Regions from separate parts of the Caballeronia sp. ATUFL_M2_KS44 genome, predicted to be linked through region 1. Evidence: riboswitches for the same ligand, from Rfam matches in the RefSeq annotation. Region 1 holds a riboswitch; each other region holds the start of a gene.

Evidence for each region. A riboswitch is a leader RNA that binds a small molecule or an ion and turns the genes downstream of it on or off. The one in region 1 is predicted to bind cobalamin.
Region 2: linked by a shared signal. The riboswitch ahead of cobG (precorrin-3B synthase) and the one ahead of NCR39_RS02835 (TonB-dependent receptor domain-containing protein) in region 1 are both predicted to bind cobalamin.
Region 3: linked by a shared signal. The riboswitch ahead of cobW (cobalamin biosynthesis protein CobW) and the one ahead of NCR39_RS02835 (TonB-dependent receptor domain-containing protein) in region 1 are both predicted to bind cobalamin.

The regions. Positions count from the first base shown of each region.
Region 1 covers NZ_JALQEA010000006.1:602,946-610,225, reverse strand. The annotation lists gene cobT (nicotinate-nucleotide--dimethylbenzimidazole phosphoribosyltransferase) at 1-126, opposite strand, end outside; gene NCR39_RS02845 (ABC transporter ATP-binding protein) at 140-919, opposite strand; gene NCR39_RS02840 (FecCD family ABC transporter permease) at 916-1,914, opposite strand; gene NCR39_RS02835 (TonB-dependent receptor domain-containing protein) at 1,950-3,812, opposite strand; cobalamin riboswitch at 3,917-4,215, opposite strand; gene NCR39_RS02830 (ATPase) at 4,410-4,799, shown strand; gene NCR39_RS02825 (cell division protein ZapA) at 4,796-5,134, shown strand; RNA gene ssrS (6S RNA) at 5,240-5,422, shown strand; gene NCR39_RS02815 (EVE domain-containing protein) at 5,509-5,973, shown strand; gene NCR39_RS02810 (SIMPL domain-containing protein) at 6,049-6,780, shown strand; gene lgt (prolipoprotein diacylglyceryl transferase) at 6,799-7,280, opposite strand, start outside.
Region 2 covers NZ_JALQEA010000039.1:743,153-750,432, reverse strand. The annotation lists gene NCR39_RS18890 (vWA domain-containing protein) at 1-477, shown strand, start outside; gene cobJ (precorrin-3B C(17)-methyltransferase) at 456-2,084, opposite strand; gene NCR39_RS18880 (precorrin-2 C(20)-methyltransferase) at 2,072-2,800, opposite strand; gene NCR39_RS18875 (precorrin-8X methylmutase) at 2,797-3,423, opposite strand; gene cobG (precorrin-3B synthase) at 3,416-4,630, opposite strand; cobalamin riboswitch at 4,750-4,940, opposite strand; gene cbiE (precorrin-6y C5,15-methyltransferase (decarboxylating) subunit CbiE) at 5,022-6,230, shown strand; gene NCR39_RS18860 (cobalt-precorrin-5B (C(1))-methyltransferase) at 6,263-7,280, shown strand, end outside.
Region 3 covers NZ_JALQEA010000039.1:751,563-758,842, reverse strand. The annotation lists gene NCR39_RS18920 (cobyrinic acid a,c-diamide synthase CobB) at 1-554, opposite strand, end outside; gene cobO (cob(I)yrinic acid a,c-diamide adenosyltransferase) at 554-1,156, opposite strand; gene NCR39_RS18910 (cobalamin biosynthesis protein) at 1,153-1,647, opposite strand; cobalamin riboswitch at 1,657-1,904, opposite strand; cobalamin riboswitch at 1,960-2,209, shown strand; gene cobW (cobalamin biosynthesis protein CobW) at 2,334-3,413, shown strand; gene cobN (cobaltochelatase subunit CobN) at 3,418-7,203, shown strand; gene NCR39_RS18895 (magnesium chelatase ATPase subunit I) at 7,200-7,280, shown strand, end outside.

The DNA.
Region 1 (7,280 bases):
GTGCAGCGCGAGCGATTCGAGCCGCCCGAGGCTGCCGGGCGGCTTCGTCTTCATGTCGATGATGCGGCGCAGCTCCGCTTCGAGCGTGCGGTCGAGCGCGCGGGGCATCGGAATGGCGTGGGACATCGGCGTTCCTCGGTCAGTGACGGTGAATCGACGGCACGAGCGCTTCATGCGCGCCATCGCGAATCAGTACGAGCGGATAGCCGAACGCGGCGCTCGCACGCTCGGGCGTCAGCACATCCGCAACGGGGCCGGCATGCGTGCCGCCCTGGCCGTCGAGCAAAAGCGCATGCGTGGCGAAGCGGCGCGCGAGATTCATATCGTGACACGAGAGCACGACGGCGCGCCGTTCATCGCGCGCGGATTTGACGAGCGCGTTCAGGCAATCGATCTGATGATGCAGGTCCAGATGCGCGAGCGGTTCGTCGAGCAGCAGCAGCGGCGCGTTTTGACACAGCACCGCCGCGAGCGCGACGCGTTGGCGTTCGCCGCCCGAGAGCGTCAACACGTCGCGCGATGCGAACGCGGCGAGGCCGAGCGCATCGAGTGCGGCGTGCGCGGCGGCGCGGTCGTCGTCGCTTTCCCAGCCCCAGCCGGTGAGATACGGAAAGCGGTTGAGCAGCACGGTGTCGAGCACGGTCGCGCTGAAGACGTCGTGCGTGCTTTGCGGCATCAGCGCGCGGCGGCGTGCGAGATCAGCGGCGCGCCAGGCGGAAAGCGCGCGGCCATCGAGCGATACGGAACCCGACGCAGGTTTCGCGAGGCCCGCGAGCACGCCGATGAGCGTCGTCTTGCCCGCGCCGTTCGGCCCGGCGATGCACCACACGTCGCCCGCCGCGATGGTCGCGCTCAAGGCCCGCACCAGAGTGCGATCGCCGGCGCGCAACGAGAGATTGTCGATATGAAGCGTGTTCATCGCGGCCGGCGCAGCAGCATCCAGAGGAACATCGGCACGCCGACGAGCGCCGTCACGACGCCCACCGGCAATTGTCCCGGCGCGATGACCGTGCGCGCGGCGAGATCGGCGCTCATCACGGCGAGGCCGCCCGCGAGCGGCGCGGCGGGCACGAGCATGCGCTGGTCGTTGCCGAACGCGAGCCGCAAGAGATGCGGCACGACGAGCCCGACGAAGCCGATGGTTCCCGCCGTCGTCACCGCAGCCGCCGCCGCGATCGACGCCACGAGATACACGCGCAGCCGCAACCGTTCGACGGGCACGCCGAGCGCACGCGCGGTGGCATCGCCGCGCAGCAGCACGTTCAATTGCGGCGCGGCGGGCGCGATGACGGCAAGCGCGACGGCGAGCGCGATCATCGCGGGCCACGGCGTCGCCGCGCCGTTGAGGTCGCCGGTGAGCCAGAAGAGCATGCCGCGCAGCCGGTTCTCCGGCGTGACGCTGAGAATCAGCGTGATGAGCGCGCCCCACCCCGCCGCGATCACGACCCCCGTGAGCAAAAGCCGTGGCGATGCGTCCTGTTCGCCGTGCCAAAGATGCGTGCGCGCGAGTCCGAGCACCAGCACGATCGACAAAAACGCGCCCGCGCACGCGGCGATATCCACGCCCCACCAGGGCATCGACGCGAGCATCGCGGTGAGCGCGAACGTGGCCGCGCCGCCGGACACGCCGAGCACGTACGGTTCGGCCAGCGGATTGCGCAGCAGCACTTGCAGCAGCGCGCCCGCGAGTGCGAGCAGCGCACCCGATGCGAAGCCCGCCAGCGCGCGCGGCAATCGCAGCGTGAGCACGATTTCATCGGCGATATCGGGCGTGGCGGCGCGCGCGTGCAGCAGCGCGGCGATTGCACGCGGCATCGGCAGATTCACACTGCCGAGCGCGAGCGACGCCGCGAGCACGACGAACGCCGCCGCGCCGAGCGCGAGCCAGATGAGCGCGGCGCGGCTGGCGGTCATCGCCTTGGGATGACGCCGCGCGTCAGACGCCACGCTCACGACGGATTGAAGCCCAGCGTGATGTACGCGCCGCGCCGGGGCGTGTTGTACGAGTACGCAAGTTCATAGTTCCGGTCGAACAGATTGTCGATGCGCGCGCTCAGCCACCACGACTTCGTGATGTCGTAGCGCGCGGACAGATTCACCACGCCGTAGCCCGCGAGCGTCGAATCGTAATCGCTGCGCGCGCCGCTCACGATCCACTCGCCGCCCACGCGCCATCGTCCGAAAGAACGATGCGCCGACAGCGTGGCGAAGCGCCGCGCGCGTCGCGTCAGGTCTTCGTGATTCGTCTCGTCGACGGGATTCTGGAACGTCACGCCCGCGCGCACATCCGTGGCGCCGACATGCCCCGCCCACGATCCCTCGACGCCCTGCACCTTCGCGCGCCCCACGTTCTGCGCGATATAGAAGCCGCTGCCGTCCGATACGTAATCGATCAGATTCGAATAGCGCGTCTGGAACGCGGTCACGCGCAGCACGCCCACTTTGCCCGATGCGTATTGCAGCGCGGCCTCGACCGAATGGCTGCGCTCCGGCTGAATCGACGGATTGCCGCTGAACGGATAGTAGAGGTCGTCGAAGCTCGGCGCGCGGAACGACGCCGAGTAGCTCGCGCTCGCGCGCCAGTGCGCGTCGAAGTTATAGGCGTAGCCCAGATAGTAGCTGTTCGCGCCGCCGAAATCCGAGTACTGGTCGTGACGCACGTTCGCCTGCACGTCGCTCGCGCCGAAGCGGCCCACGTAGCCCGCGAACACCGAGTTCACATGACGATCCGGCGCGCTGAGTTGATCCGAATCGAGCGATTGATCCAGGTGCTCGTAGCCGAACAGCAGCTTGTGCGCGTCCGTGATTTTGAAGTCGTTCTGCCAGAGATACTGATGATTCTCGGAGTTGAAGCGGCTCGTATAGACGCCGTTCTGCTCGATGTTCGCGCGGTCCTGTCCCTGCGCGATCGTGAAGTGCGTGGTCCAGCGGTCCGTCAGCTTGCCGTTCGCGAACACCGACGCCGAGCGCACGCGATCGTGCGCATTGTTGATGTCGGTCGGCGAGCCGTAGGGATCGTCGAAACTGTCGACGCCGTTCGATTGCAGAAAGCGCACGCCCGCGTCCCACTTGTCGGTGAACTTGTGGCGCAGCGTCGCCGCGACGCTTTCGTTCAGATAGCCGTTTGCGTTCGGATTCGCGCCGGGCGCGAGCGCCGGATCGATTGACGAGAAGCCGTCGGTCTTTTCGCGCGACACGTTCAGGCTGAACGTGGTGCGGCCATCGGCATCGAGCGCGCCGTCCACGCCCGCCGATTGCCGCTGCGTGTGATAGCTGCCGTATTCCGCTTCGAAGTGAAAGCGCGGCGGATGCGCGTCGCCCTCTTTCGTGAATATCTGAACGACGCCGCCGATCGCATTCGACCCGTACAGCGCCGACACGTTGCCGTTCACGACCTCGACGCGATCGGTCTGATCGAGCATCAGTTGCGACAACTGCGCCGCCCCGAGCGATACCGATTCGACGCGCACGCCATCGATCAGAACGAGCGATTGCGACGACGCCGCGCCGCGTATGAACACGCCCGAGTTCGATCCCGGCCCGCCGTTGCGCGTGATTTGCACGCCGGGCGCGAGCGCGATGAGACCGAGCACGTCGTCGGCGTTGGTGTCGGCAATGTCCTGCTCGTCGAAGAGCGAGGTCTGCGGGAGGGAATCGGCGAGCGGCTGCGCGCTGCGTGTCGCGGTCACGACGACGGGCGTGAGAACCTGTTCGGTGGTATCGGCGCGTGCAGGCTGCGCGAGCACATTGAGGGCGGCGCAAACGGCGGCGCAGACGGCGCGACGTTCGATGCCGGACGAAGGCAAGACCATGCGTGAAGAATTCCGGTTCGGGGCTGGCGCGTGCCCCGCTCCCCGCGAGGTCTGTGCGCGACGCGCGCGCCGCATCGTACGATTCCTGACTCGTTCGACGACATCGGCGTGCTGGACGATTGGCCGGTATCCGGGCTGGCGACGCTTCGTCCCGCCTTCCCGCGCATGGCGCGCAGTGGCGTCGACACGTTTCTTGCAGACGGCATCTGCGATAAAAAATCACGCGATGCGCCGCGAAAAACGCGCGAGGGACGACTTGCAACTTGCGTTGCGGTCGCTTACCGTTGCGGGGGCAGCACAGGTTGGCGCGCCCCGGTCATGCGCCGGAACGTCGCTCCCTGTTTCCCGTTTGACTGCATCCGCGAGAGAAGCGGACGCGAGCACCAAAAGTGCCGCAAGTGTAGGAGCGGGCATCGGGGCAGTCAAGAACGCGCGCCGGGCATCGCGACCATCATCGCCGCGCCTCGCTCGCTCATTCCACACACAAATACATCGCGATGCACGCATGATCCGGGGATGTTACGTCTCGAAACGAGACAATTATCGGAAGCTGCATTGAACCGCGCTAAAATGCCAGGTCTTTAGAGGACGCAGCACATGCTCAACGAACTCGAATCACTGTCAGGAAACATCGGCCGGCTGATCCAGATCAGCGAGCGCCATAATCAGGCGCGTCTCGCGCTCGAAGCGCAAATCGAAGCATTGCGCGCAGACTTCGCCGGCGCCCAGGCCGAACTCGTGCAGGTGCGAGGCGAACGCGACGCGCTGCAAGCCGAGCGCGATTCGCTCTCCGCGAAGATCGACGACGCGCAAGTGCGCTTGAACGCGATCCTCGAAAAGCTGCCGCGCGCGAAAGCGCATCATGCCGAAAGCGACAATCAGCTCGACCTTCTCAACGCCGAATCGCAAGCTTCGGGCGAAGCGCAGCATGAACATGCGCACGCGGAAGAGATGCACGGCGAACATCATCAGGGAGAGAAGGCGTGACGACCAAGCAGATCGAAGTATCCATTCTCGGACAGCCGTATCGCCTTGCGTGCTCGCCTGAAACGGAAGCCGCGTTGCGCGAGGCCGTGGCCCGCGTCGATGCCGAAATGAACAAGATTCGCAATGCAAGCAGCGTGCGCGGCACGGATCGCATCGCGGTCATGGCTGCCCTTTCGCTGGCGTCCGAATTGCTCAAGCTGCAGGACAGCGTGCGTCACGGCGAAGCGTTCCCCGCCGAAGAAATCCGCCGCACGGTTCACTCGATGAACCAGCAGCTCGGCGCGGTCATCGCGCAATACGAAGTGCAAAACGGCGTGCAAAACGACATGCAATAAGCACCGATGCGCCGGCCTAATCGGCATGTTGGTGTCAATCAAAAAAAGATACCGGCGCGAGGCCCGCGAGGGGCTGCATAAGACAAATGATTGGTGTAGAGTGATGTTTCCCTGCCTGGTGCGCCAAGGTCATATATTCCTTGAACCAATGTCACATTGGCACGGTTGCGGAACCTTGTAACACGGGCGCGCGCGTCACTCTGTCTGATGTACCCGAAGTGTTGCTTACCGCGACCAATCTTGAACCCAGGTTCAGGATGCCGGCCTAGCGGCTGAGGCGGGGACCTTATTCAAACGGCACAAGCGGCACAAACGGCATCGGTTTATCCGGTGCCGTTTTCATTTTCACCGTCGATTCTCTTCACGCTCCCCTCATGCGCTACTGGCTGATGAAGTCCGAACCGGACGAAGCGAGCATCGATCATCTCGCGCACGCGCCGAAGAAAACGCTGCCGTGGACCGGCGTGCGCAACTATCAGGCGCGCAACTTCATGCGCGACGCCATGCAGGTCGGCGACGGCGTGCTGTTCTATCACTCGAGCTGTCCCGAGCCGGGTATCGCGGGCATCGCGAAGGTCGCATCGACGGCTTATCCCGATCCCACGCAGTTCGACGCGAAGAGTCCCTACTTCGATCCCAAGTCCACGCACGAAACGCCGCGCTGGCTGCTCGTCGATGTGAGCTTCGTCAAGAAAACGCCGCTCATTTCGCTCGCCGAACTGCGCGCGCACGAAGAACTCGCCGACATGCAAGTGCTCGCGCGCGGCAACCGGCTGTCGATCACGCCCGTCACCGAAGCGCAGTGGCGCTTCATTACCGAACGTCTCGCCGGGAAATAGGAACTAAGCGCACGGTTGGACCGCCTAAACGCCGTCGCGAAACGCGCGACGCTCAAGCGTTGGAGTCCTTCGATGATGAACAAGAAAACCGCCGCCGCCCTCGCGCTCGCGCTCGCGATGTCGAGCGCCGCGCTCACCTTTTCGGCCACGGCCGTCGCGCAGACGGTCATCGCCAATCCGCAGCCTTCGGGCGTGCTCTCGCTGTCGGCGCAAGCGAGCGCGCAAGTGCCGCAGGATGTCGTCACCATCACGCTCTTCTACGAGCAGGAAGCCGCCGATCCCTCGTCGCTCACCGCGACGCTCAATCAGCGCGCCGAAGCCGCGTTGCGCGAAGCGAAGGGCGTCGATGGCGTGACCGCGAAGAGCGGCGCGTTCAGCGTGTATCCGTCGACGGATCGCGACGGCAAGATATCCGCGTGGCGCGGACGCACGGAAGTCGTGCTCGAATCGCACGACTTCGCGGCGGCATCGAAGCTCGCGGGCAAGATGAGTTCGTCGATGCAGGTCGGCAACGTCACGTTCTCGCTGTCGCCCGAAGCGCAGCGCGCCGCCGCGCAAAAGCTCTCGACGCAGGCCATCGATTCGTTCCGCAAGCAGGCGCAGGCGGCATCGCAGGCATTCGGCTATAGCGGCTTCACGATCCGTGAAGTGAACGTCGGCCAGAGCGGCGCGGCGCCGCGTCCGGTCATGATGATGCAGGCGCGCGGCATGTCCGCCGATGCGAAGATGGCCGCGCCGATGGCGCTCGAAGCCGGCACGACGACGGTGACCGTCGACGTGTCCGGTTCGGTGCAGATGGCGCGTTGAGACTGCGCGAGCGTTGAATCAGGCGGCGTTGGCCGGCACGCGCCGATGCCGCTTGTACGCCCACACCATCATGACGATGCCCGCGATGATCATCGGCAGCGAAAGCCATTGGCCCATCGAAAGGCCGAGCGCGAGCAGGCCGAGATAATCGTCCGGCTCGCGCGCGAATTCCACCGTGAAGCGCGCGAGTCCATAGCCGATCAGGAATAGCGCGGAGACTGCGCCCATCGGACGCGGCTTGCGCGAGAACGTCCAGATCACGATGAACAGCACGATGCCTTCCAGCGCGATCTCGTACAACTGCGACGGATGGCGCGGCAGCATCTGATAGCGCTGGAAAATCTCCGTCAGATGCCACTTCGCGTCGAGCTGCGGATTCTTCGCGAGCCACACGGCGTCGTCGTTCGTCGAATGCTGGAAGAGCATGGCCCACGGCGCGCTCGGGTCCGTCACGCGGCCCCACAATTCGCCGTTGATGAAGTTGCCGAGCCGCCCTGCCG
Region 2 (7,280 bases), on a different contig from region 1:
CTGCTCGATTGCTCCGGTTCGATGCTGGGCGGCGAGCGCCTTGCTCGCGCCAAAGGCATGTTGATCGCGCTATTCGACCGCGCTTATCGCGAGCGCGCTGAAGTGGCGCTCGTGTGCTTTGGCGGCGGCCGCGCCGAAGTGCGACGTCAACCGGGCGCGGCACACTGGTTCAATGAACGATGGATCGCGCCGATCGGTGGAGGAGGCGGCACGCCGCTCACGCTCGGCATATCGAACGCGGCAACGGTGCTTGCACGCGCGGCGCGTCGCCGGCCTCATCAACGCCGCTGGCTATGGGTGCTGACCGATGGCCGCGTGAACGATCGCCCCGTCGCGCCCGCGTCTGCGGATCGCATCATCGTGGTGGACTTCGAGGATGCGCCCTTGCGCGTGGGTGGTGCAAAAGTGTTGGCCGCGTCGTGGCAAGCGCACTATGTGCCTGCGGATGCGCTGCTTCAGTACCAGCGCGGCGTATAGACCCATTCGCCGATCGTGCGCGTTCGCGATGAACCGACGATCACCATCGTTCGCATATCGACGAGTCCGCCATGCAGTTCGCCGAGCGTGACCGTGCGCATGCTTTCCGCGGGACGTCCCACGTCGCGGCCGAGCACCACGGGCGTCGCTGCATCGCGATGTTCGCGCACGATGTCCAACGCACGATCGAACTGCCACGGCCGCGCCTTCGATAGCGGGTTATAGAACGCCATCACGAGATCCGCTTCGCAAGCGTGACGGATGCGCTTTTCGATCACGTCCCACGGCTTCAAGTTATCCGATAGCGAGAGCACGCAAAAGTCATGGCCCAACGGTGCGCCCGCGCGTGCAGCCGTTGCAAGCGATGCGGAGACGCCCGGCAAGATCGCGAGTTTGACCGCGTTCCATTCGGGATGCATTACGTGGCCTTCGTCCAGTGCTTCGAGCACGGCAGCGGCCATTGCGAAGACGCCGGGATCGCCCGACGAGACCACCACGACGTTGCGTCCCTCGCTCGCGAGTTCGAATGCGTGGCGCGCGCGCTGCAGTTCCTCGCGGTTGTCCGTCATGTGCACACGCTGGTCCGCGCGATACGGCCCCGCCATGCGCAAATACGTTTCGTAGCCGAGTACGTCGTGTGCAGCGGCGAGCGCGGCCTTCGATGCGGGCGTCATCAAGTCAACGTTGCCGGGTCCGAGGCCAATGACCGTCAACGTGCCGCGCGCGCGGCCGATGGTTTGCGCATCGACGGGTTCGTTTGCGATGGTGATGACGATGTCTTGCGAAGGCACGTCGTCGCTGAAACGCAGCGGTACGTGCAGCGCTTGCGCGGCATCGGCGAGGGCATCGCAAGTCATGGCGTGCGTCGGCGCGACGAGTGCAGCAAGCGCAAGCGGAGACAGTCGATGCGCGTGCAACGCATCGCGCACGCGTTCGGTGATGGACCCGCTCACATCGCGAACCCACGCAACCGCGCAACGCGGATGAATGACGAGACTAGCGTCATCGTCATCGATATGCGGTGTGATGCGTACCGCGAGACGCGCGGCATCGTCACGAGGAAGATCGGCGTGATCGAGCCAGGGCGCATGGCCCTCGATGCGCGTCGCTTCGCCCGCGAGCAGATCGGACACGAAGCGCTTGCCGCGTTCGATATCCGCGAGCGCATAACCTTCGGGCGGCGCAAGCAGACACGTGCCGAAGCGCAATTCGCCGCTCGTGGTGATAGCGGGCGCAACGCCGAGCGACGCGGCAATCTCGCGCGCCAGCACGTTCACGCCGCTCGTGCCGCCGACGAGCGGCACCACCGCGCTGCCATCCTGCGCGACGGCTAGCACGGGCGGTTCGGCTGCTTTATCGGCAAGGCATGGCGCAATCGCGCGTATCACGATGCCCGCCGAACACAACGCGACGATCGGCGTACCGGCCGCATAAAGCGCGCGCACGTGTGCGCCGAAATCGTCATACGCGATGTCGGCATCGACGCGGCTTGCAAGACCATGCACGCGCGATTCGGCGAAACACGCCTGAATGCGCCGCGCGGTTTGCATCGCGCTGTCGCCGAGCACGACGATTGCAAGTTTGGAAAACGTCTTCACGCCTGCCATTTTTCACCCGGCACGACGAGCAACGAGAAATAAGGCGACGCCATCGGATCGACTTCATCGAGCGGCACGATGCGTTGATTCGCCATCGTCGCGCGTTCGACATAAAGCGCGCGCTTGTCCAGCCCGAGTTCGCGCAGCACGCGGCGCACCTTCTCGAAGTTGCGGCCGAGCTTCATCACGACGGCGGCATCCGATGATTCGAGTTTGTGTTTGAGTTCATCTTCGGACAGCACGCCCGACAGCACGCTAAGGCTCTGATTGCGATACACGAGCGGCGCGCCCAGCACAGACACGCCGCCCAGCATCGAGCACACGCCGGGCACGACATGCGCATCGAAGCGTCCGGCGAGACGATCGTGCAGATACATGTATGAGCCGTAAAAGAAGGGATCGCCTTCGCAGATCACCGCGACATCGCGTCCGGCTTCGAGATGATCGGCAATGGCGAGCGCGGCTTCGTCGTAGAACGCGCTGATGATCGTCTCGTAGCACAGCGGCGGTTCGAGCGCTTCGGTCGTGACCGGATACACGAGCGGCAGGCGCGTTTGCGTATCGTCGAGATGCGCTTCGATGATGCCGAACGCATTGCCCTTCTTTCCCTTCGCGACGAAATACGCCACCACGGTTGCGGACTTCAAGAGTCGAAGCGCCTTCACGGTGATGAGTTCGGGGTCTCCCGGGCCGACGCCCAGGCCATAGAGCCTTCCGCTCATCATTCGGTCTCCGAAGCAAGTGCGTTCACGGCGGCGGCGGCCATCGCGCTGCCGCCGCGTCGTCCGAGCAGCGCGACGAACGACACGCCGCGACTATCGGCGGCAAGCAGCGCTTTCGATTCCGCCGCGCCGATGAAGCCCACCGGAAAGCCGAGAATGAGCGCGGGCTTCGGTGCGCCGGCATCGAGCATGTCGAGCAGATGAAAGAGTGCAGTCGGGGCATTGCCGATAGCGACGATCGCGCCTTCGAGTTGCGGCCGCCACAATTCGAGCGCGGCGGCCGAACGCGTGTTGTTCATCGCGCGGGCGCGCTCGGGCACGGACGGGTCGCCCAGCGTGCAGATCACGCGGTTATCGGCGGGCAGGCGCGCGCGTGTGATGCCTTCGGCGACCATGCGCGCATCGCAGAGAATCGGTGCGCCGGCGGCGAGCGCGGCGCGTCCCGCATCGCCTGCGCCTTCAGAAAAGCGCAGATCGCCGACGATATCGACCATGCCGCACGCATGAATCAGACGCACGGCGAGCTTCTCGATGTCGCGGGGAATGGCGCTCAAGTCGGCTTCGGCGCGAATCGTCGCAAACGACTGACGATAGATCTCCGCGCCGTCGCGGATGTAATCAAGCATCGGCATGGCTCCGGGCGAGCCACGCGGCCGCCTCTTCGATGGAAAGATTCTGTGCGACGCGGCGTGCATGCATGTGCACGTCATAGCGTCCGGGTTCGACGGCGAACAGCGTCACGGCGACGGGATGTGCCGCCGCGCACGAACGATCGCAGCCGCTCACATGCGCTTCGATATGCGCGGGCAGCAGCGGCGCGATGCGGTATGCATCGGCTTTGGTATCGGCGTGACTCTTCGCGCAACCCGCCGAGCCCGTGCATGCAATCACGCGCGCAAGTGGATCACGCGAATCCGTGATGAGACCGAGCGCGTGCAATTTATCGATCACGTATTGCGTTGAGTGCAACGCAACGCCCGGCAGCAACACGCTTTGCCACGGCGTCATGACGAGCCGGCCTTGCGCGTGCGATGTCGCGAGATCAGCGAGCGCATCGAGCGTCGATGCATCGAGACGGCCGAGCGGCGGTTGCGCGCCGACATACCACGCGTCGTGCTCGGGGTTCGCGTGTGCGCCGAGACGCAGCGATGCATCGGATGGCGCGCGGCGCCATGCATCGCATGCGGTGTCGAATGTCAGCGCATCGAGAAAGCGCGCAACGCCGATGCGCTTGAGCACATCACGCATGCGATGCTCTTCGCGCGACGCATGCGCAAGAAACGCATGCAGCACCGCCATGACGAACGCCACGACATCATCGCGTGGGATGCTGCCGAGCGCGGGCGCATCGTTTGCGCGATGCGGCATCGAGCCCGCAAAACCGAACGCAAAACGCGCGCCGTCTTCGAGCGCGGAAAGCCACACGTCATGCGGATGATCGAGCATGGCAAGCGGTTCGCCGCCATCGAGCTGCAACGCGAACTTCGGCGATAACGCTTGCAGCGCGGCATCGGCTTGCATCGTGGCGATGATGTCAGCAGCGAGCGCGCGCGTGGCGTCATTCGCGAGCGGACTTACCATGACGTTGCGGATGTCGTCGCCGCCTTCGGCTTGCGGACCGAGGCCGGCTTCCAGCGCGATGCCGATGAGTTCCGCGTGGGCATCGTCGCGTATGCCGCGCAATTGCAGGTTCGCGCGATTCGTGATGTCGATGACGCCCGAGCCGCAGCGCACGGCGGCGCGCGCGACGGCATGCGCAGCATGCGCGTTCAGTTCGCCGCCCGCGAGACGCAGACGCGCCAGACCGCCATCGCGTGCCTGCACGATGCGCATGAGGCCCGGACAAGCCGAGGGCCGCGGTGTGGAGAAGAATGCGTTCAAAAGCGTGGCCGGTGCGGTATCGCGTATGAAGAGACCGGTACACCCCGCCCGGTCGGCGTCGCGCGAAATAAGCGTTGATGATTGCGTCGGCAGGTCTCTTGGCTGGCAGGTCGCCATCCGCGCCGGCCTTCCCGGTATAAACCAGTGGCAGTGGAGCGCGGACTCGCTGCGTACAATTGCGGGGGCAGCCACAGTTTCTCTGTGTTCCCTGTTAGGCCTTCAGGGTTTCACCCCATCAGGCACCGACGGACGTTATTATGCCCGCTTTTATCGACCATCAAACGGCTTCGCGCATGCTGTTTTCTCGCGATGCGCGCAGCGAACCGCAACGAGGAGACGGCGCATGTCGACCTGGCTGACCGTGGTAGGCATCGGCGAGGACGGCTGGCATGGCTTGAGCCGCGCGGCGCGTCGCGCGCTCGTCGAAGCCGGTTCGATCCACGGCGGCGAGCGTCATCTCGCGCTCTTGCCCGCACGCATCGCGGCGCGGCGCGTGCCGTGGCCCAAACCCTTTTCCATCGATGCCGTCCTCGCCGAACGCAAGAACGGCGCGCGCGTATGCGTGCTCGCGAGCGGCGATCCGATGCACTACGGCGTCGGCGCGACGCTCGCACGCGAGCTTTCTCACGACGAAATGCGCGTGATTCCCGCGCCTTCTTCGCTGTCGCTCGCGGCGTCGCGGCTGCATTGGGCGTTGCAGGATGCGCAGTGCGTATCGCTCGTCGGGCGGCCTGTCGCCGAGTTGCTCGCGCATACGTTTCGCGGCGCGCGCCTCTTCGTATTGAGCGCCGATGGCGCGACGCCTGCCGCGATGGCATCGATGCTCACCGCGCATGGTTTCGGCGCAAGCCGCATGACCGTGTTCGAGCATCTGGGCGGCATGAACGAGCGACGCATCGACGAACGCGCCGACGACTGGCGCGAGCCCGAAGTGGCCGCGCTCAATCTCGTTGCTATCGAATGCAGGACGCACGCGGGGCACGCGGGACCGCCGCTGACGCCCGGTTTGCCCGATGACGCGTATCGTCACGATGGCCAGCTCACGAAGCGCGACGTGCGCGCGATCACGCTTGCGCATCTCGCGCCGCAGCCGGGCGAGTTGCTATGGGATGTGGGCGCGGGCTGCGGCTCCATCGGCATCGAATGGATGCGCGCGCATCCCGCTTGCCGCGCGATTGCAATCGAAGCGAACGAAGGGCGGCAGCGTCTCATCGAACATAACCGCGATGCGCTCGGCGTGCCCGCGCTCAAGCTCGTGAAAGGCGAAGCGCCCGCCGCGCTCGCGGGCCTCGCCGCGCCCGATGCGGTGTTCGTCGGCGGAGGCGCGACGGTGCCCGGCGTGCTCGATACGTGCTGGGCGCGGCTGCGTCAGGGCGGGCGGCTCATCGTCAACGCGGTGACCTTGCAGAGCGAAGCGGCGCTCCTCGACTGGCGCGCGCGCTATGGCGGCGAGCTGACGCGCATCGGCATCGCGCAGTCGGAGCCGCTCGGCAGTTTCGATACGTGGCGGCAAGCGTTGCCGATCACATTGCTGCATGTTAGTAAGTCGTGAGCGATCCTAACTAAATGGATCGAGTGAACCGCATGCGCGACGAAACGCCCGAAACTCCCGCGCCGCTCATAAGCGGCTATACCACCGGAAGCTGCGCGACCGTGACGAGTCTCGCGGCCGCGCGCCTTTTGTTGACGGGCGATGCGAGCGAGCGTGCCGAGATCGTGTTGCCCAAGGGCCAGCACATCACGATGAAACTCGAATTCTGCCGCGCGACGAACGACACGCGCGACGCTGCCGAAGCGGGCGTCATCAAGGACGCGGGCGACGATCCCGATGTCACGCATGGCGCGCTGGTCTTCGCGCGCGTGCAGTTGTCGGCGGATACGGGTGTGCGCTTTCATGCGGGACCGGGCGTCGGCACCGTGACGCGCGCGGGGCTTGCGCTCGCAATCGGCGAACCGGCCATCAATCCCGTACCGCGCAAGATGATGACCGAGCACCTCGAACGGCTCGCGGCGCTTTCGAACTATGCAGGCGGTTTCGATGTGACGATCGGCGTCGAGAACGGCGAAGCGCTCGCGTTGAAAACGATGAACCCGCGGCTCGGTATCGTCGGCGGCTTGTCGATATTGGGAACGACCGGCATCGTCAGGCCGTTCTCGTGTTCGGCGTATATCGCGTCGATTCATCAGGGCATCGATGTCGCGCGGGCCAACGGCGTGCGGCATATCGCGGCGTGCACCGGCAATCAGAGCGAAGACGCGATGCGCGCGCTTTACGGCATGCCGGATATCGCGCTGATCGAAATGGGCGATTTCGCGGGCGCGGTGCTCAAGCATTTGCGACGCGCGCCCGTCGACAAGCTGAGTCTGTGCGGCGGCTTCGGCAAGCTGAGCAAGCTCGCGGCGGGGCATATGGACTTGCATAGCCGTAGTTCGAGCATCGACTTGCCGCTGCTTGCCGTGTGGGCCGCGGATGCCGGTGCGAGCGACGCGCTGCAATCTGACATCCGCGCGGCGAACACGAGCCAGGAAGCGTTGAAGCTCGCGCGCGGCGAGGGCATTCAACTGGGCGATGTGGTCTGCGCGCGGGCGCGTGATGTCGCGC
Region 3 (7,280 bases), on a different contig from region 1:
AGATGACGCTCGGGCAATGCGATATCGTCCGTATTCGACACATGCCCGCAATAGCGCAGCCCTTCGGGGATGGCTTCCGAGAGCATTTGCGCATGACGTGCCGATGCAACGCGATTCGCGAGCACGCCGTAAAACGGCACATCCGGCCGATAGCGCGCAAGCCCGAACGCGACCGCGCCGAAGGTCTGCGCCATGCCATGCGCGCCGATCACTGCAAGCACGGGCACGTTGAACGCGGCCGCGAGATCGGCGCTGCTCGGCGTGCCATCGAATAAACCCATTACGCCTTCGATCAGAATCAGATCCGCTTCGCGCGCCGCCTGTGCGAGCAAGGCGCGGCATTCGTCGAGTCCGACCATCGATAAATGCAGCGAATAAACCGGTGATCCGCACGCACGTTCGAGAATCATCGGGTCGAGGAAATCCGGACCCGTCTTGAAGACGCGCACGCGCCGGCCGAGCCGCGCATGATGGCGCGCAATCGCAGCGGTCACCGTGGTCTTGCCTTGATGCGATGCGCTCGCGCTAACGAAGAGTGCAGGGCAGCGCAGCATCAGAATTCGACGCCACGTTGCGCTTTCACGCCTTGCTCGCGATACGGATGCTTCACGAGCCGCATCTCCGTGACGAGATCCGCGATGTCGACGAGCGCATCCGGCGCATGACGGCCCGTCACGACCACATGCAGCATCGCGGGCCGCGCCTTCAGCACATCCAGCACTTCATCCAGCGGCAGATACTCGTACTTGAGCACGGTGTTGAGTTCATCGAGCACGACCATCTGATATTCGCCGCTCTCGATCATGCGCCGTGCCTCGTTCCATCCCTTGCGCGCGGTCGCCATGTCGGCTTCGCGGTTCTGCGTGTTCCATGTGTAGCCGTCGCCCATGGTGACGAAATCGCAGTTCGCCACGGCGCTCAGGAAGTCGCGCTCGGATGTGTGTAATGCGCCCTTGATGAATTGCACGACACCGAGCTTCATGCCGTGGCCGAGCACGCGCACTGCCATGCCGAATGCGGCCGTCGTCTTGCCCTTGCCGTTGCCCGTGTTGACGATCAATAAACCTTTCTCGTGATCGGCGGCGGCCTGCTTCTTTTCGTGCCCTTCCTTGCGACGCTGCGTCATGCGCAGATGCGATTCGGTATCGGTTTTCATGAGGTTTTCGTGCTCGACAGAGCTTGATTCATTGCAATGGCGACAGTCACGCCGCCCACGATGGTCTTGCCCACGACAAGGTGCCCGCCGCCGCTCGCAAGCAGCGCGCAAGGCTCGCATACGCCATCGACATTCATGTGCTTGTCCGCATGACGCGAATAACTGCTGCGAACGCGCGCGATTTCTTCCGCTTTGAAAAAGCGCAAGGGCAATTCATGGCGCGCGCAAAACGCCAGCAAACCGGCTTCATTCTCTTTAGCGTCGATGCTGGCCGCTAAAGAAATATCCTCGAAGGAAAGGCTCGATTCGTTCAGCGCGGCACGCACGGCGGCTTCAATAGCGTCGGCGCTTGCGCCTCGCCTGCAACCGATGCCGACTGCAAGACCGCGCTCATTTGCGCAAATAGACTTCATCGAAAAGAATGGGCGGCTCGAGCGGCGCATGCGTCCCTCGCGGATGCGCGGCGTCTGGCAAAGCGCATCGTCATGCATGAGCGATGCGCTTCGTCCCCTGCGCTGGCCGGTATCCGGGCTTGCGACCTCATCGTGCGGCCTTCCCGCCGCGAGCGGCAGTGGCGTGTGCGCACGATGCGCGGCATTGCACGCATGCAATCCCGCCGGTCGCGTACCGTTGCGGGGACAGCACAGGCTGGCACGCTTCGTTCGATCAAAGAACTCGCGGCTTCCTGTTTCCCGTTTAACTGCGCGTTGCGTTCGAACGCGCGAGCACCAGTCGCGGGCCAAAGATACCATATGCGCCTGCTGATAGCGCGTGTTTCCTTGACGCTCCCTCGCGCTCAGCCTAGACTTTCACGCAGTTTTGGTGCTCGTGCGCGAGCTTCTTTCGCGCACAGTTAAACGGGAAGCAGGAAGCGCCTGGCTTTTTTCTAATGAAAGCGCGCGCCAACCTGCGCTGCCCCCGCAACGGTAAGCGACTGGCGGTATCGCAATATCGATTCCGCGCATTGCGCCAAAGGCCACTGTCATGAGCATGGCAGGAAGGCCGCGCAATGAAGCCGCAAGCCCGGATACCGGCCAGACTTTCGCGAGGACCGACGCCGCGGGGATGCGGCTCGACCCATGATCCACGAAGCCGTGCGCTTTCCCGTTTCACACCGCATTCGACGCCGCCATCGGCGCGATGCACGGCGCACGCACACACGAGCCACGGAGCAACGATGCAAACCCGCAAGATTCCCGTCACCGTCGTGACCGGCTTTCTCGGCAGCGGCAAGACCACCTTGATGCGCCACATCATGTCCCATGCGCAGGGCTTGCGCCTGGCCGTGATCGTCAATGAGTTCGGCGAGTTGGGCATCGACGGGGAAATTCTAAAGGGCTGCGGTATCGGCTGCGATGACGGAGCGGCTTCGGCAGACCGCAATCTCTATGAGCTTGCGAATGGCTGCTTGTGCTGCACCGTGCAGGAAGAGTTTTATCCGGTGATGGAGCAATTGCTCGAGCGGCGCGAGCGCATCGATCACGTGCTGATCGAAACGTCGGGTCTTGCATTGCCCAAGCCGCTCGTGCAAGCGTTCAACTGGCCGTCCATCAAGAATGCCTTCACGGTCGATGCGGTCATTACCGTCGTCGATGGTCCCGCCGCCGCGAGCGGACAGTTCGCGGCCAATCCCGCTGCTGTCGATGCGCAACGCAAGGCCGATCCGAACCTCGATCATGAATCGCCGCTGCATGAATTGTTCGAGGATCAGTTGTCGTCTGCCGATCTCGTGATCGTCAACAAGACCGATCTCATGGACGCCGATGCGCTCAGCAAAGTGGAAGCGCTCGTGCGGCCGGAGATTCCGCCTGAAGTGAAAATCGTGCCCGCGCAGATGGGCAAGCTCGATCTGCATGCGTTGCTCGGCTTGCAGGCGGCATCGGAAGAGACGATTCACTTGCGGCACGATCATCACGGCTCCGTGGACGATGAAGGCCACGCGGATCATCATCACGATGACTTCGATTCGGTCGTCGTCGAGGCGCATGTCGAATCGCGCGATCAGGCCATCGCGGCGTTGCACACGCTCGTCGAGCAACACACGATCTATCGCGTGAAGGGCTTCGCGGCACTGCCCGGCGCTGCAATGCGTCTTGTCGTGCAAGGCGTGGGACGCCGTTTCGATAGCTACTTCGACCGGCGCTGGTCCGACGGCGAAGCCGCAAGCCGCTTCGTGCTGATCGGCGAAGACCTCGATCAGCCGACGCTTCAGCGCGCCTTCGACGCCGCGCTCGCCAACGCGCTCGCGCAGGCTTAGCACGATGCATTTGCTACGCACGACTCCGGGAGGATTCGTCGACGATGCCGCAGGCGTCATGCGTATCGAGCAGACGCGCGCGCCCATTGTCGTGCTCAGTTCCGCCGACACCACGCTTGCGTTGCTTGCAAGCGTCTTTCCGCGCCTCGAAGCCGGCTTTCCCGAAGTGCGGCTGGCGAATCAATCGTTCCTGCGCCAGCCGGCGTCAGTGGACTTCTACGTCGATGATGTGTTGCGTCACGCGAAGGTCGTCATCGTCGATCATCTCGGCGGTGAATCGTATTGGCCTTATGGCATCGAGCGGCTCGTGTCGTTGGCGAAGAGCGAGAAGCAAGTGCTCGCGATGTTCTCCGGCGATCTCACCGAAGACCCCAACCTGATTGCGAAGAGCACCGCCGATGCCGCGTTTTGCCGCGAGCTGTCGCACTATCTGCGCGAGGGCGGCGCGCGCAATGCCGAGGAATTCTTGCGGGCGATCGCTCATCGCTCGTTTGGCTTCGGGCGCGAACCGCAGCCGCCGAGTACGTTGCCCGCGGTCGCCATCTATCATCCCGAGCGCGATATCGCCTTGATCGACGACTGGCGCGCGCGATGGACCGAAGGCGCGCCGGTCGTCGCCATTCTTTTTTATCGCGCGCATTTGCAGTCGGGAAACACGGCGGTATTCGATTCACTCGTCGAAGCGCTTGAGAAAGAAGGTCTCAATCCACTGCCCATTGCCATTGCGTCGCTGAAGGAAAGCGTCAGCCGTGAAGTCGTGGAGCGCTTATGCGCGGAGCATCACGCCTCTCTCGTATTGAATACGACTGCGTTTGCAGCGGGCGTTATAGGCGAAAGCGAAGCATTCGAAGTCGCAGGCGATGCGCCCGTGCTGCAAGTCATTCTGAGCGGCGGCAATCGTGAAGATTGGGAGAAGGACAATCACGGCCTGAATTCGCGCGATGTTGCGATGCATATTGCATTGCCCGAAGTCGATGGCCGCATCATCACGCGGGCAGTGAGTTTCAAAGGACTCGCGTATCACTGTCCGCATACGCAAGTGGATGTCGTGCGCTATCAGGCCGATGCCGAGCGCGTTCGCTTCGTCGCGGAACTGAGCCGGCGCTGGTGCGCGCTGCGGCATACGCCGAATGCGAAGAAGCGCATTGCGCTCGTGCTCGCGAACTATCCGGCGAGCGAAGGGCGTATCGGCAATGGCGTGGGGCTGGATACGCCGGCATCGGCTGTCGGCATTCTGTCGATGCTGGCGCGTGAGGGCTATCGCGTGGGCGACATCCCCGAACATGGCGATGCGCTCATCGCCGCGTTGACGCAAGGCGTGACGAACGATCCCGTCGTGCGCGATCTGCGTCCCGCGCTGCAGAGCCTTTCGCTCGAAGAATATCTCGATGCGTACAACGCGTTGCCCGCCGATGCGCGCGCCGCGCTCGAAAGCACGTGGGGCGCGCCCGAGCATGACCCGACGATCCGGCGCGGCCGCTTCATGATCGCGGGCTTTCGCTGCGATGAAATCTTCGTCGGCATTCAGCCTTCGCGCTCGCGCGAGCGCAATGACTATGCGAGCTATCACGATGCCGAACTCGTGCCGCCGCATTCCTATCTCGCGTTTTATTTCTGGCTGCGCTTGCGTTTCAACGCGGATGCGCTCGTGCATGTCGGCAAGCACGGCAATCTCGAATGGCTTCCCGGCAAGAGCGTCGCATTGTCGGCATCATGCTGGCCCGATCTGATTCTCGGGCCGATGCCGCATCTCTATCCGTTCATCGTCAACGATCCGGGCGAGGGCAGTCAGGCGAAGCGTCGCGCACAGGCGGTCATCATCGATCATCTGATGCCGCCGCTCACGCGCGCCGAAAACTACGGACCGCTGCAGGATCTCGAACGCCAAGTCGACGAGTACTACGAAGCAATAATGGTCGATACGCGCCGCGCCAAACTCTTGCGCAAGTCGATACTCGAGAACATCGTCGAACACAGGTTGCACGACGAACTCGGGCTGGATGCACCGCGTGATATCGCGGGCGAAGACGCGTTGCTCACGCGCGCCGATGCCTATCTTTGCGAACTGAAGGAAGCGCAGATACGTGACGGCTTGCATGTGTTCGGCGTATCGCCTGAAGGAACGCAGCGCCGCGATACGCTACTCGCACTCGGGCGCTTTCCGATTGGCGATGGTCAAGGCGCGAACGCGAGCCTCATCACCGCGCTCGCACGCGACCTGCAATTGGGCGATGCCTTCAATCCGCTCGATGCCGATTGGTCCGCAATATGGACTGGCCCGCGCCCTGAAGCATTGCAAGCCGTGAGCGATGCGTCGTGGCGTCATCATGGCGACACGCGCGAGCGGCTCGAATGTCTTGCCCTGCAACTCTTGCAGGACGATGCACACGCACTCACATCCACACCCGGATCGCACACCGCGCTCGTGCTGGAACGCTTGAAATGCGATGTGCTCGCGCGTCTCGATGCATGCGGACCGCAAGAACTCATGCAACTCAAGCGTGGTCTGGAGGGACGCTTCGTGCCGCCGGGACCGAGCGGATCGCCATCGCGCGGCAGGCCCGATGTCTTGCCCACGGGCCGCAACTTCTATTCGGTCGATACGCGCGCCTTGCCGACACAAGCGGCATGGTCGCTCGGCCTCAAGTCCGCGAACATGCTCGTCGAACGGCATGTGCAGGATCACGGCGATTATCCGCGCGCAATCGGTCTTTCAGTGTGGGGCACGGCGACGATGCGAACCGGCGGCGACGATATCGCGCAGGCGTTCGCGCTCATCGGCGTGCGGCCCAAGTGGGCGGCGGGCAGTCATCGCGTGACGGACTTCGAGATTCTGCCGATCACTATTTTCAACCGTCCGCGCATCGACGTGACCTTGCGCGTATCGGGCTTCTTTCGCGATGCATTCGCGAACCTCATGCATCTGTTCGATGCAGCAGTGCAAGCCGTCGCCGAACTCGATGACGAACCCGAGGACGTGAACCCTATCCGCGCGCGCATTCTTCGTGAACGCGATGAACTCATCGGCCGTGGCGTCGATGCGAAAGAAGCGCGACGGCGTGCGGGATGGCGCGTGTTCAGCACAAAGCCCGGCGCATATGGCGCGGGCTTGCAGGAACTGATCGACGCGCGTCAGTGGGAAACGGACGCGGACCTCGCCGCTGCGTATCAAAGCACGGGCGGTTACGCTTATTCGCAAAGCGGCGATGGTGTCGAAGCACGCGCGAGCTTCGGCACGCGGCTTTCGTCGCTCGACGTGGTCCTGCAAAACCAGGACAACCGCGAGCACGACATACTCGATTCGAACGACTATCACCAGTTTCAGGGTGGCATGATTGCAGCAGCGCGTTACTTGTCCGGCCTGCAGCCGCAAGCGTATAACGCGGACCACAGCAATCCCGCCGCGCCGCGCGTGCGCACGCTCAACGAAGAAATCGCGCGCGTGGTGCGTGCGCGCGTCGTGAATCCGAAATGGATCGATGGTGTAAAGCGCCACGGTTATAAGGGCGCATCGGAACTGGCCGCGACGGTCGACTATCTCTTCGGCTACGACGCCACTGCGCGCGTCGTGTCGGATCATCAATATGCGCTCGTCACCGATGCTTATGTGAACGATGCCGGCACGCGCGACTTCATTGCGCAGCACAATCCGCATGCGTTGCACTCGATCTGCGAGCGATTGCTCGAAGCGATGGAACGCGGCTTGTGGCAAGAGCCGGGCGTGTATCGCGATGCGGTGACGCGGCATCTGCTCGATGTCGAGCAGCAACTCGAAGGCCGACAGATTTGAACGAAACCTCTTTATTTCCAGCGTTTCCTTTCACCGCGCTCGTCGGACAGGCGCCGTTGCAGCAGGCGTTGTTGCTC